Regions from separate parts of the Psychrobacillus sp. 05T411 genome, predicted to be linked through region 3. Evidence: riboswitches for the same ligand, from Rfam matches in the RefSeq annotation. Region 3 holds a riboswitch; each other region holds the start of a gene.
What was found. A riboswitch is a leader RNA that binds a small molecule or an ion and turns the genes downstream of it on or off. The one in region 3 is predicted to bind S-adenosylmethionine.

Region 1: it holds a riboswitch for S-adenosylmethionine, as region 3 does, so the genes downstream of both, AC1DFT_RS09940 (MetQ/NlpA family ABC transporter substrate-binding protein) here and AC1DFT_RS18875 (2,3-diketo-5-methylthiopentyl-1-phosphate enolase) in region 3, are expected to answer to the same signal.
Region 2: it holds a riboswitch for S-adenosylmethionine, as region 3 does, so the genes downstream of both, AC1DFT_RS01660 (methionine ABC transporter ATP-binding protein) here and AC1DFT_RS18875 (2,3-diketo-5-methylthiopentyl-1-phosphate enolase) in region 3, are expected to answer to the same signal.

What each region holds. Positions count from the first base shown of each region.
Region 1 is NZ_JBFTLO010000009.1:127,961-133,936, reverse strand. It holds partial or broken gene AC1DFT_RS09950 (aspartate racemase) at 166-231, shown strand; gene AC1DFT_RS09945 (GNAT family N-acetyltransferase) at 266-682, shown strand; gene AC1DFT_RS09940 (MetQ/NlpA family ABC transporter substrate-binding protein) at 853-1,677, opposite strand; SAM riboswitch class I at 1,779-1,892, opposite strand; gene AC1DFT_RS09935 (YwbE family protein) at 2,074-2,271, shown strand; gene AC1DFT_RS09930 (amidohydrolase) at 2,283-3,386, shown strand; gene nhaC (Na+/H+ antiporter NhaC) at 3,477-4,916, shown strand; gene AC1DFT_RS09920 (hypothetical protein) at 4,958-5,976, opposite strand, start outside.
Region 2 is NZ_JBFTLO010000002.1:21,676-27,651, reverse strand. It holds gene AC1DFT_RS01685 (acyl-CoA dehydrogenase family protein) at 1-445, shown strand, start outside; gene AC1DFT_RS01680 (arsenate reductase family protein) at 528-890, shown strand; gene gcvH (glycine cleavage system protein GcvH) at 965-1,345, shown strand; gene AC1DFT_RS01670 (toprim domain-containing protein) at 1,421-1,771, shown strand; gene AC1DFT_RS01665 (thioredoxin family protein) at 1,783-2,103, shown strand; SAM riboswitch class I at 2,144-2,248, shown strand; gene AC1DFT_RS01660 (methionine ABC transporter ATP-binding protein) at 2,341-3,366, shown strand; gene AC1DFT_RS01655 (methionine ABC transporter permease) at 3,359-4,027, shown strand; gene AC1DFT_RS01650 (MetQ/NlpA family ABC transporter substrate-binding protein) at 4,090-4,896, shown strand; gene AC1DFT_RS01645 (YuzK family famiily protein) at 5,899-5,976, shown strand, end outside.
Region 3 is NZ_JBFTLO010000038.1:6,659-12,040, forward strand. It holds gene mtnA (S-methyl-5-thioribose-1-phosphate isomerase) at 1-532, opposite strand, end outside; gene mtnK (S-methyl-5-thioribose kinase) at 529-1,719, opposite strand; SAM riboswitch class I at 1,792-1,946, opposite strand; SAM riboswitch class I at 2,123-2,228, shown strand; gene AC1DFT_RS18875 (2,3-diketo-5-methylthiopentyl-1-phosphate enolase) at 2,309-3,523, shown strand; gene AC1DFT_RS18880 (2-hydroxy-3-keto-5-methylthiopentenyl-1-phosphate phosphatase) at 3,529-4,194, shown strand; gene AC1DFT_RS18885 (methylthioribulose 1-phosphate dehydratase) at 4,191-4,808, shown strand; gene AC1DFT_RS18890 (1,2-dihydroxy-3-keto-5-methylthiopentene dioxygenase) at 4,824-5,357, shown strand.

The DNA.
Region 1 (5,976 bases), on a different contig from region 3:
TTATAATAACTATTACATATGGTTTAGTCAATAAAAATCGTAATCCAGTTTTATACATTATAAAAATAGAAAGTAGTAAATTTTACTGGATATGTTAAAGGAAAAGGTTCTTTAATTGTCGTAATTAAGGAATATAGAATCAATTCATTAAGAGGAATTAATACATTGAAAACAATAGGTTTAATCGGGGGGATGAGTTGGGAATCATCAAGTGAATATTACCGTTTAATATAAGTATATATATTTTGAAGGGAATGAAGCGTACATGAATTACAATATCATCTCAACACTAGATGAACAACAAATCATAGAACTTTACGAATTATACAAACAAGAATGGTGGACAGATAAGCGAAAGTTTGAAGACGTGCTAGTAATGCTTGAAAACACAGACATCCTCATTGGAATATGTGAAAATAAAACGAATAGACTCATTGGTTTCATACGTGTTCTTTCAGATTTTGTCTATAAGGCATTAATATTCGATGTTATTATCCACGAAGAGTATCAAGGGAAAGGTTTGGGGAGAATATTGTTAGATCAAGTAATGACACATCCTAAACTTCAATCTGTACAAAGCTTTGAATTGTATTGTAAATCTGACAAAATATCTTTTTATGAAAAATGGGGATTCACTCAAGTAATTGGTGATACTAACTTCATGAGAAAAACGGCCAAATAGAAAGTTTCCACTTTCGATAACGAAGATGTAGTGAAATAGGCAAATAAATAATTTCACTTTTCTTATTCCACAATATCAACTAATCGAAAGAGAACGTTACCTGAATTGGTAACGTTCTCTCAACTAGTACTATTATAGTTTGGAATGTTCGATAGAAGGATAGCCTTTCATTACCAAGAAGGAATGAGGGATCCATCAAATCTTTCTTCGATAAATTGTTTCACTTCTTCGGAACGATACAAATCAACAAATTGTTGAATCACTTCATCGTCTTTTGATTCGCTTCTGACAGCGATAATGTTCACGAATGGAGAATCTTTTGGCTCAATAAAAATCGAGTCATCAGCTGGCGATAAACCAGCATCTATTACGAAGTTCGTGTTGATAGCTGCCGCGTCAAGTTCATTCAATTGACGGGGAATTTGTGCAGCATCAAGTTCAACAAATTGGAAGTTCTTCGTATTCTCTACAATGTCATGGATTGTAGAATTAGTGTCTAGACCTTCTTTGATCTTGATCATACCAGCACTTTCAAATAGCATCAGGGCACGTCCACCTTGAGTCGGGTCATTTGGTAATCCAATTTTCGCACCATCTGGCAGTTCCTTAACATCTTTTACTTGATTGGAGTAAATACCCATTGGGAAAGTGACTGTTTTACCTACAGCTACTAAATCCAAATTCCGGTCTTTTTTCATTTGTTCAAAGAAAGGAATCGTTTGGAAAATATTCATGTCAATTTCTTTCTCGGATAAAGCCACATTGGGCATTACGTAGTCGGAAAACACTTGTAGTTCAATTTTTAGACCATCTTTTTCTGCTAGTTCTTTCACTTTTTCAACGATTTCTTCGTGTGGACCGGCAGTTACGCCAACTGTAAGTACACCGTCACTTAATAAGCCTTCATTTGCTTCCTCTGACTTTTCCTTACCACCGCAAGCCGCGAGTACTGTTAAAACTAAAATGAGTAATCCTGTAAATAACCACTTTTTCATCATTATTCTCCTATCTGTTGTTTTCTAATTTGATATAGAAATAATAAAAACCTCTCAGAAATGAGAGGTTCATTAGCAATTTGAATATATGCAGACGTCCTCTCTCATTTTTCAAAACGAAATCGTTTTGCAGGATTTAGCACCTTTCCATACATAAACATATGGTTGGTTGCCGAGCTTCAACGGGCCAGTCCCTCCGCTACTCTTCATAAGAGATAAATATTATTTCGTTAATGTTAAATACTATACTTGACCATGTTGACTTCGTCAATATAAATTTGAAAGAATTATTGTTTTAATTAGTATTGTTGTATTAATAAGACTATTATATACTTTCTTACACACTAGTGTATGTAAAGTACGAAAATGATAAGATACAAAAAGAGGTGAATGATGATGAACGGACAAAATAGAAAAGAAGTTAAACCAGGGTTAGAAGTATATATCATTTTGAAAAAAGACCAGCGCACAGGCGAAAAAACGAGAGGTATCGTAAAAGACTTATTAACGAATTCCTCTTTCCATCCACATGGCATAAAGGTTCGGTTAACCGACGGACAAGTAGGACGTGTATGTGAAATTATTGAAAAATAAGGAGCGTAAAAATGAACGTAGAATCACAAATACTACAATGGTTTGATCATTTTCACAAATACCCAGAAATAAGCTGGAAGGAATACGAAACAACGAACAAACTCGCAGAAATATTAGATGAGCTACAAATACCTTATCGCCGGTTCGATGATGTAACGGGGTTACTGGCTGAAATTGGAGAAGGTGAGGAAGTCATTGCTGTTCGGGCGGATATCGACGCGCTCTGGCAGGAAGTCGATGGCGAGTTTCGTGCCAATCATTCCTGCGGACACGATGCCAATATTTCTATGGTTTTAGGAGCTTTATTATTACTGAAAGATGAAAAACTAAACAAACGTATCCGCTTTATATTCCAACCTGCAGAAGAAAAAGGAAATGGTGCCAATGCAATGATTGACAGAGGTGCATTAGAAGATGTAACGCATTTATTTGGAGTGCATTTACGACCTATAGAAGAACTTCCTTTTGGAAAAGTTTCATCTGCCATACATCATGGAGCAGCAATGTTCCTGGAAGGGAAAATTAGTGGAATCGATGCGCATGGCGCACGTCCACATCAAGGGAAAAATGCCATAGATGTGACAGTGGCGATTCATCAGGCACTTAAAAATCTTTATTTTTCACCGTTTGAAGCATATTCGGCTAAATTAACGAAAATTCAAGCAGGTGGAGAAAATGCCAATATCATTCCCGGTACTGCAACATTCTCCATTGATGCTCGTGCACAAAAAAATGCTGTTTTATTTCAAATGAAAGACCAAATTGAAAAAGATTTACACGCAATCAAACAACTATTTGATATAGAAATAGAGTGGGAATGGGAAGATATCACACCGGGTGCGGAAGTTTCCAAAGAAGCAGCGGCTATGGCGAGAGAAGGAATTATCGAGGTAGTTGGAATGGGAAGCCTTGCAGAAGAAGTAATTACTTCTGGAAGCGATGACTTTCATTTTTATACGGTTAGACATTCCGAAGTGAAAGCTGCAATGATAGGTATTGGAGCGGATCTTGCACCAGGATTACATCATCCGAATATGACGTTTAACTATGATGCACTTGCAATTGGTGCAAAAGTTATAGCGAAAACGCTTTCAAATAGTGCTAAAAACAATTGACGGTAAAATGATTTAGCTTTAAAATTATCCTATTAGCGACTATTTAACGACAATTCGAAATTGTCTAGACAGTCTTAAGGGGGATATAGTATGGGGGAAAAAGAGAAAGTAGTTTCTAAAAAGGAAATGTCTTTATTATGGGCGATGATTCCATTACTTGTGATGATTTTATGTATGGTTGTTGCAGTCGTTGTTTTAGAACAAGGACCACATATACCGTTGATCATCGGGACGTCCGTTGCTGCATTAGTAGCTTGGAAGCATGGATTTAAGTGGAATGATATTGAAGAAATGATGTACAAGGGGATTAAATTAGCATTACCAGCAGTCGTTATTATTATGTTAGTAGGATTGACGATTGGGGCTTGGATTGGCGGAGGAATAGTCGCTTCCATGGTATATTTTGGCCTAAAAATCATTACTCCGGCCTTTTTCTTAGTAACAATTTGTGTTATTTGTATGATTGTCTCCCTTTCAATAGGTAGTTCTTGGTCTACTATGGGAACTATTGGTGTCGCAGGAATGGGAATTGGGCTGAGTATGGGAATTCCAGCTCCAATCATTGCGGGTGCAATTATCTCAGGATCTTATTTTGGAGATAAGATGTCGCCATTATCAGATACGACCAATTTAGCAGCAGGTTTAACTGGTACTGATTTGTTTGTACATATTCGCCATATGTTGTTTACTACAGTTCCAGGAGTCATTATCGCTTTAACGGTATATGGTTTTCTAGGGATGAAATATAAAGAAAGTAATATTGATCAGGAAAGTATTCAACAAGTCATTCTGATGTTAGAGAAAAGCTTTGTCATTTCTCCATGGTTATTATTGGTGCCAGTTGCTGTAATCGTACTTGTAGTGAAAAAAGTACCAGCAATACCTGCCTTAGTAATAGGAATTATTTTAGGTTCTGTCGCACAAATAGTCGTGCAAGGGGGCAGTCTTTCCGATGCTTTCACAGCACTTCAAAGTGGTTATGTAATTGAAACCGGGAATAAGATGGTAGATGGTCTATTCAATAGCGGCGGATTAGATTCGATGATGTATACCGTATCGATGACAATTGTCGCGATGACTTTTGGAGGGATTTTAGAGTATTCTGGTATGCTGCAATCGATGATGAAACAAATACTTAAACTGGCAAAGTCCGCAGGTTCATTAGTTGCTTCAACGATTATTGCATGCTTTGCTACAAATGCGACATGTTCTGAACAATATATTTCCATCGTTGTACCATCTCGCATGTTTGCTGCTGCTTACACAAAGATGGGATTACATTCGAAAAACCTTTCACGAGCTTTGGAAGATGGCGGAACACTAACGTCTGTCTTTATCCCTTGGAATACTTGTGGTGTCTTTATATTAGGAACTTTAGGGGTTGGGGCATTTGAATACGCTCCGTATGCAATTTTAAACTACGTTGTTCCACTTCTATCCATTGGATATGCAGTAACTGGATTTACAATTCAAAAATTATCAAAAGCAGAAATAGTAGCCATGCAACAAAAAGAAACAGTGGAAGCGTAAAAGGAAAAGGAAAGTTCAGCATGATTGAACTTTCCTTTTCATCAATAAGTAGGGAAGTTGAACTCGTAAATAGAACGGGGGCGTCCTTGTTGGTAAGTCATTTCTTCTCCAATAATACGTGCATATCCTTGATCTACTAGCTTTTTCAACAAACGTTCCGTTGTACGCCTACTTACCTGTAAATAGATTTCTAAATCATATGCTGTAAATTCAATTGAGCCATGCGAGCGACTAAATTGCATGATTTTAGATAAATTTGCCGGACTTAATGTTGTTTCTTTTGCTATTTTCACCAGTTTAGGATCATTTGTTTTGAGTTGTATTTGCTGTTGACGATTAGGATATGGGCCAAGTAGTTCTTTATGATCGGTTATTAAGTAAGCGGTGTTCGCAGCTGTATACGGCAAGGCATCTTTTGCATTTTGTGTTGCTTCTATAACCGTCTTTCCGTAGCCGAACGCAATTTTGATAGGTCTTTTAGCAAGGTCAAACCAATGTTGAATTGTATTATTTTCAAGCGCTATTTCCACATTACCTTGGGTTGAAAAGAACGTATATAAATGATTATCTGTTTGAACAAAGTTTGCTTGAATAGTATTAGCTATTTTCTTTAGCACTTCTTCTGAAATTACTTCATTTGATTGGATGTATCCAATAGCAATTTTTGCAGATTCGCTTTTTACTAAAAGCGCCATTGACTTTGCTTCTTCTAGTCCTTTTAAAATTGAGTTTTTAGAATCTAGCATTCGAATGACAGGAACCTTATTGTCTTGTAATGCATGAAAAACGGCGTGAATACTCGTAATTGAGAGGGAAGTTTTTCCGCTATGGTATAATTTTTTGTGAAAATTTACGACTTCTTCTAATTCAAAGGTTGGGTCAATGGTTAGCATATGTGGATATTGTTCCGACTGCCCGATGTCCTCCAATACGTTTTGTATTAACCGTGGTTCGATTAAATCAATGGAAAGCTGTTCAATAGGAATATTATGAGAAAAATAAACGGATAATAAGGTTGTAGTAATCACCGTTTCATCCTGTTTTAAATAATGGGTCGGTA
Region 2 (5,976 bases), on a different contig from region 3:
AGAAGTAAGTGATGCGCCACTAGAACAAGAAAAAGTTTTAGTAGCAAATGCAAAGAAAATTGGTTTACTAGCTGCAGGTCTTGCCGCACAACGTTTCGGTACAAAGTTAGAGGCAGAACAAGAAGTTTTAGTAAACATTGCAAATATCGCTAATAACTTATTCGCAATGGAATCTGCTGTTCTACGTACAGAAAAAGCAATTGGCCGTGACGGAGCAGAAAAAGCAAACCAAAAATTGCTTTATACACAAATTTTCTGCCAAGAAGCATTCGATGAGGTTGAAAAAGCTGCGAAAGAAACGTTAATCGCTTCTGTAGAAGGCGATACATTACGCATGATGCTTTCTGCGCTTCGTAAACTAACACGTTATACTCCATATAATGTTATTACAAAAAAACGCGAAGCTTCTGTTAAATTAATAGACGCGGAGAAATATGTTGTCTAATTAGCTCACTATAAAAATACAGGGAACCGTAGTGCGGTTCCCTGTATTTTTTGATATGATAAATAGAAAAAGGTGAGAAGTAATGACAATTCAATTTTTTGGATATCCTAAATGTAGTACATGTAATAAAGCAAGTAAATGGTTAAAAAACCATGATGTAGAGTTTGTTCAACATCATATTGTGGAAACACCTCCTTCTAAGGAACTTATAAAAGAGATGCTTTCTGCGAGTGGCTTGGAATTAAAAAAACTTTTTAATACAAGTGGCACGAAATATAGAGAGTTGCAATTAAAGGATAAACTACCAAATATGACGGAAGAAGAACAAATTGAAACGCTAGTATCGGATGGAATGCTTGTAAAAAGACCACTTGTCTTTGATGGTAAGCATTTGACTCTTGGTTTCAAAGAAGAAGAGTTTGAACATATTTGGACAAACAACTAAAGTAGCTTGTTTTTACAATAAAAATATGTGAATATTATAAGTGAATATATAACTTATTTGAGAGGGGTATAATTATGAGCACACCAAAAGAATTGAAATATTCAGAAGAACATGAATGGGTAAAAACAGAAGGTGGAAATGCGCGTATTGGTATTACGCATTTTGCACAATCTGAGCTAGGAGATATCGTGTTTGTTGAGCTTCCACAAGTGGGAGACGATATTAAAGCGGGAGATCCATTCGGTAGTGTAGAATCAGTAAAAACTGTTTCAGAACTTTATGCTCCAATAAGTGGAAAAGTTGTAGAAGTAAATAGTGAACTAGAAGATAGCCCTGAATTTGTAAACGAATCTCCGTATGAAAATGCATGGATGATCGTTGTAGAACCATCAGATGCTTCAGAAATTGATGGTTTATTGTCTGCGGAAAAATACGAAGAATTAATTTCAGAATAATAATCAAAACGCCGGTTAATTGTCGGCGTTTTTTTCATATACTATGTTAACGATATAATTAGGGAGAGAAGCTAATTGGCTAATGTTTTTAGTGAAAAAGTAATTCTCGTTGAAGGAAGGTCGGATAAGCTCCAACTTTTACGACTTCTTGATGAATCCCCAGAAATTATTTGTACGAATGGTACGATCTCGAACGTAAAACTAGAAGAAATTTTAAGCCCATATGATGATTTTCCCATCTATGCATTTTTGGATGCGGATAAATCTGGCGAACAAATTCGATCCATCGTCCGAAAAGAATATCCAGAAGCAATACATCTATACACAAATCCAATGTACTGTGAAGTGGCCAACACCCCTTTCAAAGTTTTGGCTTCTATATTGAAACGTGTTAATATTAAGGTGAAAAAAGAATTTTTACTTTAGGATGATGTGTTGTGAATGAATGGACGCGAGAACAGTGGGAGCACCATAAAAAGGACGGACAGCTTTCGCTATTTTATCTTTATACACCGATGTGCGGTACTTGCATGGTAGCAAATAAGATGATGCAAGTGATCAATGAATTAGTACCAAATCCAATAGGTCAAGCAAATATAAATTATTTAGAAAGCCTAGCAATGGATTATGAAATTGAAAGTGTTCCTTGCCTGTTGATTGCTAAAAAAGGACACGTATACAAAAAAATATACGCTTTTCAATCCGTTCCTTTTCTAGTTGAAACAATAAAAAGTATTGACGATGAATTGGTTATATGATAATATACGTTTTACTGAGCAATAAAATCAAATAGTGTTACTCTTATTAAGAGTGGTGGAGGGAAGTGCCCTACGAAGCCCGGCAACCGTCATGTAAATGAAATGGTGCCAAATCACACAAAGCTAATGCTTTGGGAAATGAGAGAATGGATAAGTTCTATTTAGATAGAAAACTTACTTCCCTTCTGCTCTTTTGCAGAAGGGATTTTTTACTGTTAAAGGAAAGGTGAGATTTACATGATTAGTTTAAAAGAAGTTTCGAAGAAGTTCCAAACGAAACAAGGTACGATAATTGCTGTGGATGATGTAAATCTTGACATAAAGCAAGGCGAAATTTTCGGCATTATTGGATATAGTGGTGCCGGAAAAAGTACATTAATCCGGTTACTCAATGGATTAGAGAAACCAACTGCTGGACAAATAATAGTAAATGAAAAAGAAATCACTTCAATAAATGAGGATAAGCTTCGTCAAGTTCGACATAAAGTAAGTATGATTTTCCAACATTTTAACTTGTTATGGTCCAGAACAATTGCAGAAAATATTGCTTTCCCACTTGAAATTGCTGGAGTACCAAAGGATCAGCGAACGGCCCGTGTGAATGAATTGATAGAACTTGTTGGGCTTGAAGGAAGAGGGAATTATTATCCTTCTCAGCTATCAGGGGGGCAGAAACAGCGTGTAGGCATTGCACGTGCCTTAGCAAATCGTCCAGAAGTGTTACTCTGTGATGAAGCAACATCTGCACTCGATCCAGAAACAACGGATGCTATTTTAGATTTATTAGTTAGCATTAATGAAAAACTAGGTTTAACGATTGTGTTAATCACACACGAAATGCAAGTCATTCAAAAGATCTGCAATCGAGTGGCAGTAATGGAAGGCGGGCGTGTTGTTGAAGAAGGCGACGTGTTAGAAGTTTTCCAAAACCCAGAACAACCAATTACAAAACGATTCTTATCACAAGTATCAGAAGTAGGACAAGCGCAGCAGACGATACAAAATTTAGTAGATCTATATCCCAATGGCAAGTTAATCAAACTCGTTTTCGTCGGAGAACAGACCGAGCAACCAATTCTTTCAAGACTCATCAAACAATTTGAGCTAGAAGTAAATATCGTTCAAGGAAATATTTCACATACAAAAAGTGGTGCATTTGGTACGCTAATTCTCCAAATAGATGGAGATGCAAAAGCGGTCGATGAAGCGATTCGATTTATACATGAACAGAAAGTAAGTACAGAGGTGATCAACAATGATTAATACGCTTTTTCCGAATGTTGATTGGCCTAAAATGTGGGAAGCAGCACTAGAAACATTATATATGACAGCAGTCTCCACTATATTAACTGCCATTTTTGGTTTAGCACTTGGGCTCTTATTATTTTTAACAAGTCCACATCAAGCATGGGCAAATAAGCTAGCCAACTGGTTGACAGGTGCTTTTGTTAATATTTTCAGGTCTATTCCGTTTATTATTTTAATCATATTATTAATTCCTATAACGATATTTTTAGTTGGTACAATGCGTGGTCCAAATGCTGCTTTTCCAGCTCTTGTCATTGGAGCTGCTCCATTCTATGCACGTATGGTGTTAATCGGTCTACGAGAAATCGATAAAGGAGTTTTAGAAGCGGCAAAATCAATGGGTGCCAAAACCTCTACTATTATATGGAAGGTTTTACTTCCTGAATCGATGCCAGCTTTAGTTTCTGGGATTACAGTCACTTGTATTTCACTCGTCGGATATACGGCAATGGCGGGAATAATTGGTGCTGGCGGTCTAGGAACACTCGCTTTTCTAGATGGTTTCCAACGCAGTAGAACGGATGTTACATTAATGTCCACGATTTTAATACTGATCCTTGTATTTATTATTCAATGGATTGGCGATATGATTACTACGAAAATAGACAAACGATAAAGGTGTTTCCGGGTTTACCCGATCACATATAAAAATGGGGAAAATAGAAGGAGAGAATACAGATGAAGAAATTTTTAGCTGGAGCATTATTATCGGTAAGTGCATTAACACTTGCGGCTTGTGGGGATGACGATAGCAGCAAATTAGTAGTAGGTGCTTCTAACACACCACATGCTGAGATTTTAGAAGAAGTAAAACCAATCTTGGAAGAACAGGGAATTGAATTAGTTATAGAATCTTATCAAGACTACGTATTACCAAATAAAGATTTAGAATCTGATGAGCTAGATGCAAACTATTTTCAACATGTTCCGTACCTAGAGGATCAAATTGCTACATTTGGTTATGATTTTGTAAACGCTGGCGGAATTCATATCGAACCTATCGGATTATATTCTAAAAAATATGGTTCTATTGAAGAACTTCCAGAAGGCGCTACAATTTTAATGAGTAACTCAGTTCCAGACCATGGTCGTGTTTTAGCGATGCTTGAAAATGCAGGATTAATCACATTAGCAGAAGGAGTAAATAAAACAACTGCTGAAATATCTGATATTGTAGACAATCCAAAAAATCTTCAATTTGATCCTAACTACGAATCTGCTTTAATGGTTCAATTGTACGAAAATAACGAAGGTGATGCATTACTTATTAACTCAAACTATGCAATTGATGCAGGGTTAAATCCAATCGAAGACTCTATCGCAATTGAAAACTCCGATTCACCATACGTAAATATTATTGCAACAAAAGCTGGTAACGAAAATAATGAAAACATCAAAGCATTAGTAGACGCATTACACTCACAAGAAATCCAAGACTTCATCCAAAAAGAGTGGGGCGGCTCAATCGTACCAGTAAACGAATAAGTGAAATGATCAAGCGGGCACGCGTATAAAGTGCCTGCTTTTTTTATTCTTTAGGGAAATATAAAGTGGATAGTATGTCACTATATAGGGATACTGCGACGTAAAGAACCTTATAAGGTGGCCACTATGATTTTCGCTGCTGTCGACGCTTTCCGCCGGGTGAGCGATGAGCCATCCCCGCCGCCCTTAGGCGTACGTTGGGATGTCTCATTTGCCCACTCATCCGGCAGGAGTCGCCGCCAACATCGAAAATCAACAGAAAATGCTCGCTTATTAGTGCCGACTCGCTAAAAACCAAAATTCTATACAGTTTTCCAAATATATATTTCCATTAAATGGATTTGGACAATCAACTCTTCATGGAAAGCAACCATTTTTTAAAATAGCAAGTCGACTTAGATTGAGATAATAAGGATTTATTCCAATAACTGGGTGATAGAAAAGAACTTTATTCTAAAAGATGTGCCCTTTATTTGGAAACCGCATTTTCTAAACATTACGTAGTCGAATGGATTAATTTAATCTCTGATATGTATCGACACTAAATTAGGTAGCAATTCCCATGGATTTTCGCTGCAGGGCGGCGACTCCAATGGGATCAAGTGAGCAAGATGAGACTTCACATCGTACGCGCTAGCGGCGGTGAAGGCTCATCACTCACCCCATGGAAAGCGTCCGACCTGCAGCGAAAATCCCAGCGGACACCTCATTCAACTCATTACGTCGCCGTATCCCTATACTGTTCATCTCTCCTGTTACTTCGAAAATAAGATACATATAGAGACCATTTATGTTTTTTTATGCGTTCATTAAGTAGGCTTATCCATGCGTAAACTACTATTACTACAATAGTTAATTATATTTCTATGACCATCGATAGGTTTTCAAAAGAAAAATAAATGTTTAACATACATGCACATGGGTATGTACCATAATGTAGGTGTAAAAAATCGAAAGGGATGATTCACTATCAGTTCAGAAGGCTTACCTTATACGGAGCAGATGGACCACGCATTTAGAGGAGTGCACGGATTCGGATACGACGAATTACGAAACAGCCAAACTTTGCGAATGAAAGTC
Region 3 (5,382 bases):
CACTGCCTAAATGGAATGGTGCTAATGCAGTCCCATATTTGGCAGTGGCAATGGTGCCAGCGTTACAAATAGTCATGACTTTTGTATAGTCTTCAAGTAAAGATAAAGCATATTCACCAATAGCACGGCAAGATGCCTCATCCTCCTCGTATATATTATCCGCTTCTTCTAACAACTGCTTCTTCGCTTCTTGCACAGTTTCTGCCTGCTCTACTGCACCACGTAAACGCTCTAAAGCCCACACTAAATTGACGGCTGTTGGTCTAGATTCTGCTAAATATAGCGTATCTTTACTTAATAATTGATGGAATTCTTCTAAAGAATTTGTTTCGTAATACTGTGCCGCTGCTGCTAACCCATAGGAAGCAGTAATGCCGATTGCCGGAGCTCCACGTACTTTTAACGTAATGATGGCATCATACACATCTTCCAGTGTTTCCAGTGTTACATATTCCACCTCAAGTGGTAGTTTCTGTTGGTCCAGTATTTCGAGCCGCTGGTTGTTCCATTTGATTGATAACGGAATACTCATTTTTGCAACTCCTCTAGTAAGTCGATTACTGCCTGGATTGAACTAATTTCTTTACGCTTTAAGATAAATAATTCTCCTAAATGTAAAGCTTGTTTCTTCGCCAAAATTCTTTGTGCGTCGTCTACGATTCCATCCAAGTCTTTCACATGCGCTAAACCGATTGTACGTCGAATTAATTCGCAACCAGCAAAGCCCAGTGTATCTTGGAACACTTTATCCAGTACATATGCTTCAAATCCTTGCGTATCTTTATATGATTCAACCGCCTCTTTTTGCCAAAGTTCCGAAAACTTAGACGAAAATACTTCCCATGTCTTTTCGATATGGTGAAGGATTACAACTCGCTCCTCCCCTTCTCTTGTAATCGTTTGAAAGATTAGGTTAGCTAGAAATAGTCCAACATCAAAGCCAATTGGTCCATAAAAAGCAAACTCCGGATCAATTACTTTCGTTTCGGTTTCACTCGCAAAAATACTCCCTGTATGCAAATCTCCATGGAGTAATGCTTCCGCTTCGGTTAAAAAGCTTTTCTTCAATTTCGCGACTTCCAATTTTAAAAGCTCATTACTCCAAATAGCTTCTACATCTACTCGCAACGAAGGTTCAAAATCATTTGTTTCAAGATCAAAAAATGGATCCGTGAAAATTAGATCTTCTGTAATTTTACATAGCTCGGGATTGGAAAACTCTGAAACTAGTTTCTTTTTTTCAAAAGGATGTAATGCAAAATCAGACGTATGAAATAAGGTTTGTGCAAGATATTCCCCAATATCAGTCGCTAACTTCGGATAGGATTCCAAACGGATCAATCCTTCTCTTGCAATAGTCAAATGGGATAAGTCTTCCATCACTGTAATCGCCAAGTCTTCATCCATTACATATACTTCAGGTACTAGCCCTGCCGCAAATTGCCCGTGTTTTTTTAATGCATTGGCTTCAATTTGTGCACGCTTTAATGTTAGTGGCCAACTTTCACCAACTACTTTTGCATACGGTAATGCTTGTTTTATAATGATTCCTTTTCCGCTTTTAGGATCCCGAATGCGAAAAACATAGTTTAAATTACCATCACCAATTTCACTACACTCTAATTCCAATTCATTTGAAAATAGACCTTGTTGTTTGACATATACGATTGCCTGCTCTTCTGTTAAAGATTCATATTGTTTCTTCGTTGCAATTGTCATTTTTCTCTACCTTTCTTCACAAAATAAAAACCTCTTTCCAAAGAAAGAGGCGTAGAATAAGAGATTTCTCGCCTCTTATCTTTCAGAAAGTTTCCTTTCTGATGGAATTAGCACCGTGCCTTAAGAGATTGTTATCTCGGCGCAAAAAGCGCCCCGTCTCACAACGGTATTACGGTCGGTTGCTGGGCTTCATCGGGCCATTACCCTCTGCCTGCTCTTGATAAGAGTGCTATTATTTTTTACGTAATGTTATTTGATTAGAATCCTAGCATATTTGAAAAAGAAATGTCAACCGGCTTTTTTAATTTTATAAAAAATCTAAATACTATATTGACATTACTTCGATTGCATGAAATAATCATTATTACTTTGACAATTAACTGAAATCTTAATTTAATATTTTTTCTTATTTAGAGCAGGTGGAGGGACGAGCCCTATGATACCCGGCAACCGGTCCAACCAATGGATACGGTGCTAATTCTTGCAGTCGATCGACTGAGAAATAAGAAGTCGTTAAACGTTTAACCTCTTCTTATTTGAAGAGGTTTTTTTATTTATAGGGAATTTGACTTTAAAGGAGATTGAAATCATGAGTGGAGTAACTTCTGTTTATCAATTGTATGGGAATCCAGGATCATTTGAAAAAAAAGCAGAGGGCATTGCTTTAGGTTTAACGATTGGTTCGTGGACGGATTTACCATTATTGGAACAACAACAATTAAAACAGCATAAAGGGAATGTTGTATCGATTACGGAGTTTGAAAATGTACTACATCCATCTAAACCAGAACAAATTAGAGCAGAGATAAAAATAGCGTATCCTAGTGCTAACTTTTCCGCTGATTTGCCTGCCATTTTAACGACCGTTTTTGGCAAGTTATCATTAGACGGTGAAGTAAAACTATTAGACTTAGAATTTTCACCAGAACTTTTAGCTCAGTTTCCTGGGCCAAGATTTGGTATCGAGCATATAAGAAACTTGTTAAATGTACATGATCGACCACTCATCATGAGTATATTCAAAGGCGTCATTGGACGAGATATCAACTATCTAGCAGAACAGCTTCGACATCAGGCACTTGGAGGAGTCGATTTAGTAAAAGACGATGAGATCCTTTTCGACAATCCATTGACACCTTTTGAGAAGCGAATTACAACTGCCAAAGAAGTGTTAGATCAAGTGTATGAAGAAACAGGACATCGAACGCTTTATGCAGTGAATTTATCTGGACGGACCTCACAGCTACGTGAAAAGGCGAAAATAGCGAAAGAACTTGGAGCAGATGCTTTACTACTAAACGTTCATGCATACGGGCTGGACGTACTTCAAGAACTTGTAGAAGACGATGAGATTCAACTACCATTTATGGCACATCCCGCATATAGTGGTGCTTTCACTTCTTCCCCATTTTACGGAGTTGCAACATCTCTTTTACTTGGCAAACTAACACGCTATGCCGGGGCTGATTTTTCATTATTCCCTTCTCCTTACGGTAGTGTAGCACTTGAGAAAAAAGCAGCTCTTTCTTTAGGAGAAGAGCTAACAAAAGCAAGTACTGTAAAACAAACTTTCCCAGTTCCTTCTGCAGGTATTCACCCTAGTTTAGTACCTCTATTAATGCAAGACTATGGAATTGATAGCATTATCAATGCCGGGGGCGGGGTACATGGACATCCAGCTGGTGCGATTGGCGGAGGCCTTGCCTTCAGACAAGCTGTGGAAGCCGTACTTGCTGGAATTCCACTTTCAGAAGCGGCAAAACAGCATGTTGAACTCAACTCAGCAATTGAATTATGGGGGTAATCACTTTGAAAAAACTAGTCATCTTTTGCGATTTTGATGGCACTATTACGACTAAAGATAATATCATCTCGATTATGAAAAAGTTTGCACCTCCCGAATATTTGCCGATTAAAGAGAATATTCTTGGGCAAAAGCAATCGATTCGTGAAGGGGTAGCCCAAATGTTTGCATTACTTCCTACTTCATTGAAAGAGCAAATTATTTCTTTTTTGTTAGAGCAAGCACAAATTCGCGATGGTTTTGCTGAATTTGTTTCATATACAAAACAAAACAATATCCCCCTCTACATTGTGAGTGGAGGAATCGATTTTTTCGTGCATCCAATGCTTGAACCATTCGGGCCTTTTTCAGATATTTATTGCAATGAATCGGACTTTTCGGGGGAATCGATACGCATTAACTTCCCATATGAATGTGATGGGCAATGTACAAATCAAGGCTGTGGTTGTTGCAAGCCATCCATTATTCGCAAACTAAAAGACAGTGATTCGTTAAGTGTTGTCATTGGAGATTCTATTACGGATTTAGAAGCTGCTAAATTAGCAGACATTGTAATTGCACGGGATTTCCTCATTGAAAAATGCGAAGAACTTCATATTCCTTATGAACCGTTTGAAAGCTTCCATGATGTCATTAATACTATAGATGCAAAGTTAGGTGCGGAAATATGACAGCACTTCAAAGCAAATGGGATGAACTAGCAGACATAAAAGATGAACTAGCTATACGAGATTGGTTCATGGGAACTAGTGGAAATTTAGCGATAAAAGTGAGCGATCAACCACTACAATTTTTAGTAACTGCTAGTGGAAAAGATAAAAAGAAGCGAACAACGGAAGACTTCTTACTAGTAAACGGTATCGGAAATCCAGTGGAAAAGACCGATTTAAAACCATCTGCAGAAACATTACTGCACTGTGCCATATATGACAAAACCTCTGCTGGCTGTAGTCTTCATGTTCATACAGTCGCAAATAATGTCATTTCTGAAATATACGGTGATGATGGGAAAATTGACTTTCAAGGTCAAGAACTTATTAAAGCTTTTGGTTTATGGGAAGAGGATGCGTTGCTCTCTATTCCTATTATTCCAAATCACGCAGACATTCCCAAGCTGACAGAAGAATTTAGTTCCCATATACACGCTGATAAAGGAGCCGTATTAATCCGAAATCATGGAATCACTGTTTGGGGTAAAGACGGTTTCGAAGCAAAGAAACTATTAGAAGCTTGTGAGTTTTTATTTCAGTATCAATTAGCATTACTTCAACTAAGATCAAAATAAGAGAGGAAGATTGAAATGGCGATTATTAAAATTCAAGGAACAAATGAAACAATTGAAGCACAAAACGAGGTTGCAGCATTTTTAGAAAACCAAGAAGTAGTTTATGAACATTGGGATATTGAAAAATTACCAGTCCATCTTCGTGAAAAATTTGATCTTAACGATGCAGAAAAAGAGGAAATTCTACAAGCTTTTCAAGCGGAAATTGATGATATTTCAAAACGACGTGGCTATCAAGCATCCGATATTATTTCCTTATCCGATTCTAATCCAAACTTAGATGAGCTGTTGAAAAATTTTGAACGCAAACATATCCATACGGACGATGAAGTTCGTTATATTGTAAGTGGTCATGGAGTCTTTATCATCCAAGGAAAAGATGAGCGTTTCTTTGAAGTTCATTTAACTCCTGGAGATTTAATCTCTGTTCCTGAGAATATTACGCATTATTTCACCCTTGCAGAAGACCGCAAAGTTGTTGCAGTTCGAATTTTTGTAACGACGGAAGGTTGGGTACCAGTTTACCAAGACGAAGTTGCTAATAGCTAACCCTAAAACTCCTAAATTGCCGTAA